Linked DNA regions of Neobacillus sp. PS2-9. The protein of the gene in region 1 interacts with the protein of each later gene in a pairwise test. Links are inferred from orthologs where the notes say so. Each region holds a gene or a part of one and is shown on either strand. Other genes may lie near its edges.

Region 1 (2,981 bases):
CACAACAGATGTATCACAAACATAATGCTTCACTTGTTGGCCGTATTCATAGTACTCATCAAGGATTTCTTCCTTGGTAAAACCTGTTGTTTCATATATACGTTCAAATAGACGATTTTTTTCTGCTAGGTTTTGTTCAAGCTTTTCTTCGAAGATTTCACGATCTAATAAATCAGCCATACGAATACCGACACGAGCAGCTTTGTCCATGTAAGCAGGACCGATCCCTTTTTTAGTTGTACCGATTTTATTAGCACCTTTGCGTTCTTCTTCCACTTCATCTAATTTGAGGTGGTAGGGAAGAATGACATGTGCGCGGTTACTAATGCGAAGATTATCCGTTGTAATTCCTTTTTCATGTAAATAAGCAAGTTCATTAACCAGTGCCTTCGGATCGACAACCATACCATTCCCAATTACACATGCTTTTTCTTTATAGAAAATCCCTGATGGAATCAGGTGTAATTTGTAGGTTTCTCCATTAAATTTTATGGTGTGGCCTGCATTGTTTCCACCTTGATAACGTGCAATGACCTCTGCATTTTCAGATAGGAAATCAGTAATTTTTCCTTTTCCTTCGTCTCCCCATTGCGTACCAACAACCACTACTGATGACATAAAAGGCACCTCCGAAATTTTTGCTTTCAGTAAATATTTATTATTCCCTCAGATAGTTTATCAATTTAACGAGTAAAAATCAACAAAACACGAACAATTTATAACAAATTTTATATTATGTTCGTAAAATATTAATTTACCATTCTATTAATCTTCCAACTTGGAAATAAAAAAGGCTAGCCAAGAATGGCTAACCTTCAAAAATCTATGCACCTGGCGGCTCATACCGCGTCTCGAGATTGACGAACTTATTATATTCCTTAACAAAGGCCAACGCTACAGTACCAGTTGGGCCGTTACGCTGCTTGGCAATAATGATCTCAATGATATTTTTATTCTCCGATTCCTTATCATAGTAATCATCACGATATAAGAAGGCAACAATATCGGCATCCTGCTCGATACTTCCTGATTCACGGATATCGGACATCATCGGACGCTTATCTTGACGCTGTTCCACACCACGGGAAAGCTGAGAAAGAGCAATAACAGGAACCTTCAGCTCACGGGCTAACTGCTTAAGGGAACGGGAAATTTCCGAAACTTCCTGCTGACGGTTCTCACCTGATCGGCCGCTTCCCAAAATCAACTGCAAGTAATCGATTAAAATCATGCCTAACCCATGCTCTTGTTGCAAGCGACGGCATTTTGAACGGATATCACTAATTCTAACACCAGGGGTATCATCGATAAAAATCCCTGAATTTGATAGACTACCCATTGCCATAGTCAGCTTGCCCCAGTCATCATCCGTTAAGGAACCGGTACGCAGCCTTTGCGCATCAATATTACCTTCCGAACAAAGCATACGCATTACCAGCTGTTCTGCACCCATCTCAAGACTGAAAATAGCTACATTTTCACCCGTCTTCGTCGCTACATTGGAAGCAATATTCAAAGCAAATGCCGTTTTACCTACAGAAGGACGAGCACCTACAATAATTAAGTCATTTCGCTGGAACCCGGCTGTCATTCTGTCTAGCTCAGCAAATCCGGTAGAAATCCCCGTAATCTCTCCTACACGATTGTGCATTTCTTCAATATTGTCATACGTACGGACAAGGACATCTTTAATATTATGGAACGCTCCTGCATTCTTTCTCTGGGCAACTTCCATAATACTTTTTTCCGCTTCACTTAAGAGTGCTTCAACCTCATCCTCACGCGAATATCCATCGGTTGCGATATTCGTTGCCGTACGAATCAGTCTTCTAAGTAACGATTTTTCTTCTACTATTCTCGCATAATACTCAATATTGGCTGCTGTAGGTACAGAACCTGCAAGCTCACTTAAATAACTCACACCACCGGTATCTTCTAAAAGCTTGGCTGCTGCCAGCTCCTCCGTCACGGTAATCAAGTCAACGGCTTTTCCTTGATCATTTAAGTTGAGCATCACATTAAATATTTTTTGATGTGCAGCACGGTAAAAATCTTCAGGAATCAAGATTTCCGATGCCAAAGTTAAAGAAGAAGGCTCTAAAAAGATAGCCCCTAAAACAGCCTGTTCGGCCTCTATATTTTGTGGCGGCATGCGATCCGCGAATAAATCATTCATTTATAAAAAACCTCCTATTCTAGTAGGATGATTTTAAGTAATAGTCTAAAAGTATTATATCATATCCTAAAAAGAAAAAAGTGATCAGCTAAGACCGATCACATCATTGATAACTTTTATATCTTAACATGGTTTCCTACCAATTCACACTGGCAAATTTTATCCCTGTACTATTTTATTTCTTTAACAGAGACAGTTAATGTAGCTGTTACTTCGTGGTAAAGCTTTACTGGAACCTTTGTGTGGCCAAGCGTGCGAATCGCATCAGTTAGTTCCATTTTACGCTTATCAATTTTAATTCCATGTTTCTTTTGCAATTCTTCTGCAATTTGCTTTGTTGTAATGGAACCAAAGAGTCTTCCACCCTCACCAGCTTTAGCCGTTAACTCCACCGTAATTTTATCCAATACTTCTTTCAACTTTTTCGCTTCGGCTAGTTCTTCTGCCGCTTCCTTTTCTTGTTTCTTTTTTTGGGCATCTAAAGAACTGACATTAGCATTATTTGCTTCAACAGCTAAACCTTGTTTAATTAAAAAGTTATGTGCATAGCCATCAGCTACATTTTTCACTTCACCTTTTTTACCTTTTCCTTTTACATCTTTAAGAAATATTACTTTCATTCTTTTTTCACTCCTTCAAAATATTCATCAATTGCCAGCTTTAACTTTGTTTCCGTTTCGTTTATCGTTAAGCCACTAAGCTGGGTCGCTGCATTCGTAAGGTGACCGCCACCTTTAAGGCTTTCCATAATCACTTGGACATTGATGTTTCCTAGTGAACGTGCACTAATTCCTATAACACCTTC
Region 2 (2,953 bases), 1.9 Mb from region 1 along the record:
TTGTAACTGATAATAGTGCTGACCGCCACGTCCCTCATCTATTAATATAATGTCACCGGTTGAGAGAAATCTCCCTTTATAATTTGAAGGTATTCTGTCAGTCACATTAAAGCGGCTAAAGGTTTCTTCCAAGCATTGTTCACGGCCGGCAGCAGGAATGGTCGTTCTATAGACCTGTTTATAGCCTTTATTTTCACGGTACTTTGGAGTTTGAAAGATTGTCACATCATATTTGATACAGGGCTTTCTCGTTAATACTCTGATCATCTTGTACCTCCAATTATTAGAATTTATTTTCTATTCTAATAATTAGATGTAGACCTTGTCGAACCCTCTGTAGAATACTAACTTTTTTTGTCGATAACCCATTTTTTTATTTATTATGAGTATCTTTGTATTACACTCTGGATTTTTTGTTGTAAATTAGGAATATCTGCGTTAGATACAGTTAATCTTACGTTCGTTTCATCCATTCCCATCGCTTCTGAGAATAATCCTGAAAGTCCCTTTGCACGTCGATCCACTTGGAACATCAAATCTAGTGTGCCATTACCTGAAGATAAAAACACCACTTCTAACTCATCTAATTTACCACGAAATAGACCTGATGTTGGGACAAATTCAAATTCTTGAACGAAGGGTAACCTGCCGCGTAAGCGTCGTGGTGCTTCTTCACAGTCCGCTTCTCTAATTCTAAAGCCTAAATTATCTACGGCGTTAAAAACAGCAGTCATTAATTGATTAGGAATTACTTTTAAATAATCCTTATCACTTGGGTCCACCCCACCTTTTATTTCCAGTCCTGTTGTTACCCACACTTTTGACTTGCCAATAGATAATGGTGTATCATACGGCAACTGGAAGGTAAACGGAATTTCTTTTCTTTCGTTGGACCTGATTGTGAAAGGTGTAGTTAGACGAAATCGGTCGATGGTAGCAGTTATGTTATATTTTCGATCATCTGACTCTTTTAAGTAAGTTGTATTGAGTGAAAGATAAATCTCATCAATTTGCTGTTCAACTTTTCCACCCTTAATTTCAACAACCCCTTGTACGGTTTCTCCAGGCATATAAGTGTCTTTTTCTAGTTTTGTGTCCACTGATGCAGCACCAATACCTACGCTAGCAAATACTTTGTCAAAGAAAGACATAAAATTCTCCTCCTAAATTAAGTGAAATTTTTTATATCAGCTCTTATTTGTGCGCATTGATCATACGCGGATTCTATCTGCAAGAGCCTTCTAATGATTTGTTTGGCTTCTACTGTAATATCTAGTTCTTCTTCCCAGCTTCTTTCCTTCCTGTCATCTTGGAAAGTAAAGTTCGAATAAAGGAGAAACAAAAGAAAATGGCCAAGTCCGTAAAAATCTGCTTGGTAGTTAATTTGCTTTCTTACATCTTCTATTTTTTGTAGATCTCCATCTCTCGGTTTAAGATACCTTCCTAATCCTAAATCTATCAGGCGAATCCTCGTTCCATCAAAAATTACATTCGGAATGCGAATGTCTCTATGAATGATGTTATGGCTATGCAAGAATTCGATGTACTGTAGTAATTCATCTGCAAACTTAAAAGCTTCTGTTTCAGTGAATTTCTTACCTTCATGAAAAATAAGCTGTTCAAAATTTTTTCCATTAATATATTCCATTGTATAATAGGGAATGTTTTTAAAAGTGCCATCCTCAAAATATCTAGGAAATCCTGGATGATTAATCGAGCCTAATAATTCTTTTTCTAATTCAAATCCCTTTCTTCCAGATTGGGTTATTCTCTTATGATATCGAAGGGATTTTAATACTTTATTCTGTTTGCTTAAGAAATCAAAAACTAAATAACTATGTCCGTAGCTTCCGCTTCCGAGATACTCCACTACCCTATAACGATCAGCAATAACCTCATCAATAGGTAGTGGCTTCTCCATCATCTTGGAAAAAAATAATGTAAATTTCCTAAGCATATACACACACCTTGCTAGCTGCTAAAAAAACTAGATATAGAACTTCTGCTCTTATATTTCTTTTTATAATGATGATGTCCTAAATGACTGTGCTTATGATGTTTGTGCTTCTTCCATGCATCGCTTGAGGAACTGTACTTGTGAGTCATCTTACTTTTAAAAATTGATTTAAGGATTTTTTTAAACATAAAGTCCTCCTCCTTTTATTCACACTCCTTAATACGATGAAACTCCAACAAGGTTTCACGATGGTAAAAATATTTCAAATAGTCTATAAAAAACAAAAAGCGAGCAACTTATGCTCGGCTTTCGTTTTCTTTTATCATAAAGGTAGAAAACATATCATTTCTCCCTAAAATATTCACTTACTAATCCTCCTGTACTTCCTCATCGATAATACTCTTTTCAATTAAATATTCAAAAGTAATATCGGCTAATTCCTCTAATTCCTCTTCACTAGGAACGTATCCCCTTTTTACAAGCTCATGAAAGAAAAATTCGGCAATTTCTTCTGTATCAATAAATACTTCAATTTCTCTCATAGCATCGCCCCCTTTTTACAGAATGTATGATGTACATGGCCTTTTCATGCTATTTACTTTGGTAAGCAGTTGCCTATAAACCTGTTCTCTTTACTGAAATTGAATAAAGAGGTTTCAATGAAAAAAACATGTCTTTTATCGGTTGGACAAGCATAGGATTAGTAAAAAGAAAACGATGGGGTGAAACAATGTCTAAATTCCAATTGATGTTAGAGGCTTGGGTTGAAGATGTGAATCAGGAGGATAGTCTTACCCTCCAACTATTTGAGAAAATATTAGAAACGATGTTTCTCCTAATTAAATGGGGTGGCATTCCTTTTGTTTTGTATTTATTATTTGAAATAGCTAGGTGGTAGGATTATACAGGGCTTTTGCCATCATTATTTACAAGACTTTCTAATTTTCTAAGAATGACCCGCATTACTTGATAGTACTCTTGGTCATGAAACAATTC
Region 3 (3,028 bases), 1.4 Mb from region 1 along the record:
CTTTCCTCAAATATATTCTTGATGGTTCTTACCAGCGGCTCATCAGGATCTTTTGTATAAATAAAAATAGACGTTGGTGCAAGTGACAGCAGCGGTGCAATGGAAGCAGAGTCAACATAAACAGGATGATTCACCAATAACCTTCTGTCAATCAATCTTGTTAATTCACCTCTTTTAATTTCAACAAAATCCTCATTAAAAAAAGTAATTTCCTCATCGAACAATAAATGAAGCGTATCCATTTTTGGTTCACGGTTCACTAAAAAGTCTCTTAGCATGTGTACAAACATTTGATATTCCTGCTCCATTTTGTATTCATCAATGGCAATCTCAACATAGCTTTCTAGAGCATGTAGATAGGAACGCAGGCGAAATTTAACAAAAGAGTCGAAAGAGAACGTGACATTTTCATGAAGAATCTCATCAATAGCCTCACTAATTAGGTTAGGCTCTTCATTTATTTCTTTTAATAAAACAGCAAGATCCTCTCTTTGCCCGTCCAGTATGGAATAGATAATATCAATAATCTGCTGTTGCTCTTCCATGTCGGTATAATAATAATGATCCCTTACTATCTCTCGAAACCAATGATCCCGTTTCGTATTTGTTATAAACTGATAAAAGGCCGATTTCACCCTGTCAAACAGAGACGTAGAAAAGCAAATATCAACTATCTTTACTATATGTCGATCTTCTAAAAGAAGAATAGTTTCATTCATTGGATTATATGGTACGTACATCAGCAAGTGGTTATAAAGTTTTTGTGCATCCAGCTTGCTTTGGAAGATGATTTCCGCCAACCAAATCCCCCCTTTGAGGCATTGTCTGTTTAATATATATGGGGGACTTGGCCAAAATAGAAGTTAGATAACCACAGTTTTACTATAATAATTAAGAAAAGCGCAAGCGCCTTGTTCAGCCCCGACAGGCAAATGTTCTTCGGCAAGAAAAGTCCGCCTTTTGACTTTTATTGCCGAAGGTTATTTGACCCGAGGGGCTAGGCGCTGGAGCTGGACAATTCTCGAAGCCGAATTTTATACTTTAAATGTAAAAAGGACTACCGGGTGATCCGGTAATCCGATGGAAACACATATTATTCCTAACGCCTATTAGGACCACTAACTAGAACCGGCTCACTTAAGGTGCGAATTCGCTCCATGATTCTTCTCGCTTTCATTCTCTCTTCTTCCCCACGCTGGCTATAAGTCAAATGATGTTCCAACTCATTAAAATCGAAGTTCGAAGTAAAAAACGTCGGCAAACTTTCCAGCATCCTAAACTGAAGAATTGGACCTAATACCTCGTCCCTTGTCCAACTCGACATCGACTCTGCCCCAATATCGTCCAGCATCAAAATCGGCTCTTTCTTCAAAGCTTCAATTTTTCCATTTAAGGTCGAATCTGCAATCGAACTTTTCATCTCTCTAAGAAGTTCAGGTACATAGACAATCATAGAAGAGATTTGTTTTTGGGCCAATTTATTTGCAATTGCACCCAACAAATAAGATTTCCCTACTCCAAATTCACCATAGAAATATAGCCCCTTTGTTGGTTTTCCTTGTTTAAAATCAGCTACAAATGCGATTGTCTTCTTAAAAGCATCTATTCGCTCATCATCAGTAAAAAAGTTGTCAAAGGTAGCGTTTAAGATATCTTTCGGGACATATAAACTCTTAATTAAAGTTTCATTTTTTTTCTTTTCGTCATGCATGATTTTTCGATGACAGCGTTCGTATCGAACATCTATGAAATTTCGTGTTAAAACCAATTCAGGCCGATAGCCTTTCATCATATTGATACAATTATCAAGGCTTTCGCATTTCTCACAATCCTTACTTTGATTTGTATATTCAAAAAGCTTACCTAAACTTTTATCAATGATTTCTTTCGTTATTGCTTGTTCATTCTTTAAAATAAATTCTTCGACATCTGGGTTTTCGAGGGTTTCGCGGCGCATTTTATCGTATCGTCTTTGAAAATCTCCTTGTGAGGATAACCGTTTCAATGTTTGATTTATTTTCTCCATAAGTCACCTCTAGTCATCTAATGCCTTTAGCATTTCTTCTATCTCACGCTTTTTAGCTTCTAAATCAGGACTCTTCTCTACCTTCTCCGACTTTTTTGGTTTTTCTTTATCAAACCATTCAGGAAGAAGCTCTGTCCGAAGAGGCTTCTTATTTGTACCTTTTGTACTTTTTGCAGTTTTTTTGCTTTCTTTCCGTATGCGCTCGTCCTTCTTTGCAAGTTCCATTGCTTCCTTTACCGTCTTCACTTGCTTTCGTGCCCAATGACTGGCTATTGAGTCGACAAATGCTTTAGTAAACTTCATATCTGATTTTATCATGACAACCTCAATAAGAACATTCACTACCCCTGGAGGAAGTTTATACTTAATCATAATCTCCTCTAAGATATCCAAATTAGCATTTGAAGGTTCCACACCACCTGAAATGTCCTTAAAAACAGTTAAAGGAGAAGTAGTTTCATAATAACGAATCAGTTTTTCTTCTGGGGTTTTTGGCTCAGTAACTTGAACTTGGTGAATTACAGGCTGTGTTCTGTTTATAAGGCTCGGGAGCTTGTCATAATGAACAAATTGATACCAATCACGTGCGCCTTTTCTTAAGTCTTCTATATCAATTTCTTCATTCGGATTTATGGCACCTAAGATAAAATTTTTCATTTCAATCGGATTTATGTTATACAGAAAAGCAAGATTACTAATAACATTCTTTACTTTTGGTGTTAGTGCTTTTTTGGGAACCAAAGATTCATTAAGTCCTGCAGCTAATAAATCAAAATCAAACGTATTTGTATCAATTTGAAGTGGCTTTTGTTCATTACGACCGATAAACTGTTGATTTTGTTCTGCTTCAAGATCCTCTGTTACATCCTGAAGATACTGAAGGCTACCAGGCGTAGCTGAAGCAAACACATCTTGGAAGGCCTTGGTTACATCCTGATATTCCTTATCCTTTGTCATTTGCTGGTCAGAGAAAAACCGTTTTAGACGAGCAAAATGTTTTTT

The links.
Region 2: the proteins of dnaB (region 1) and RCG25_RS09995 interact in binary tests that used the Bacillus subtilis proteins (3 or more experiments, as listed by UniProt). The link is inferred for Neobacillus sp. PS2-9 from one-to-one orthologs.
Region 3: the proteins of dnaB (region 1) and dnaI interact in binary tests that used the Bacillus subtilis proteins (3 or more experiments, as listed by UniProt). The link is inferred for Neobacillus sp. PS2-9 from one-to-one orthologs.

Annotation. Positions count from the first base shown.
Region 1 is NZ_CP133269.1:56,974-59,954, reverse strand. What follows is about bases 1-2,906. They hold dnaB (replicative DNA helicase), read right to left. Parts: upstream 2,177-2,906; coding sequence 824-2,176; downstream 1-823. Other genes in these bases: RCG25_RS00280 (DHH family phosphoesterase), read right to left, coding at 2,793-2,906; rplI (50S ribosomal protein L9), read right to left, coding at 2,347-2,796; RCG25_RS00295 (adenylosuccinate synthase), read right to left, coding at 1-618. Outside these bases: more of RCG25_RS00280, read right to left, coding at 2,907-2,981. UniProt on the Bacillus subtilis protein: The main replicative DNA helicase, it participates in initiation and elongation during chromosome replication. Travels ahead of the DNA replisome, separating dsDNA into templates for DNA synthesis.
Region 2 is NZ_CP133269.1:1,990,357-1,993,309, reverse strand. The notes cover bases 64-2,941. They hold RCG25_RS09995 (serine/threonine protein kinase), read right to left. Parts: upstream 1,958-2,941; coding sequence 1,169-1,957; downstream 64-1,168. Other genes in these bases: RCG25_RS09980 (hypothetical protein), read right to left, coding at 2,858-2,941; RCG25_RS09985 (hypothetical protein), read left to right, coding at 2,688-2,855; RCG25_RS09990 (YozD family protein), read right to left, coding at 2,326-2,499; RCG25_RS10000 (sporulation protein), read right to left, coding at 381-1,151; RCG25_RS10005 (YodL domain-containing protein), read right to left, coding at 64-267. Outside these bases: more of RCG25_RS10005, read right to left, coding at 1-63; more of RCG25_RS09980, read right to left, coding at 2,942-2,953.
Region 3 is NZ_CP133269.1:1,417,143-1,420,170, reverse strand. Bases 64-3,016 are described here. They hold dnaI (primosomal protein DnaI), read right to left. Parts: upstream 2,027-3,016; coding sequence 1,100-2,026; downstream 64-1,099. Other genes in these bases: RCG25_RS06965 (replication initiation and membrane attachment family protein), read right to left, coding at 2,036-3,016; ytxC (putative sporulation protein YtxC), read right to left, coding at 64-800. In the rest of the region: more of ytxC, read right to left, coding at 1-63; more of RCG25_RS06965, read right to left, coding at 3,017-3,028. UniProt on the Bacillus subtilis protein: Helps load the DnaC replicative helicase onto single-stranded (ss)DNA and simulates the helicase activity; in the presence of DnaB more helicase activity is seen.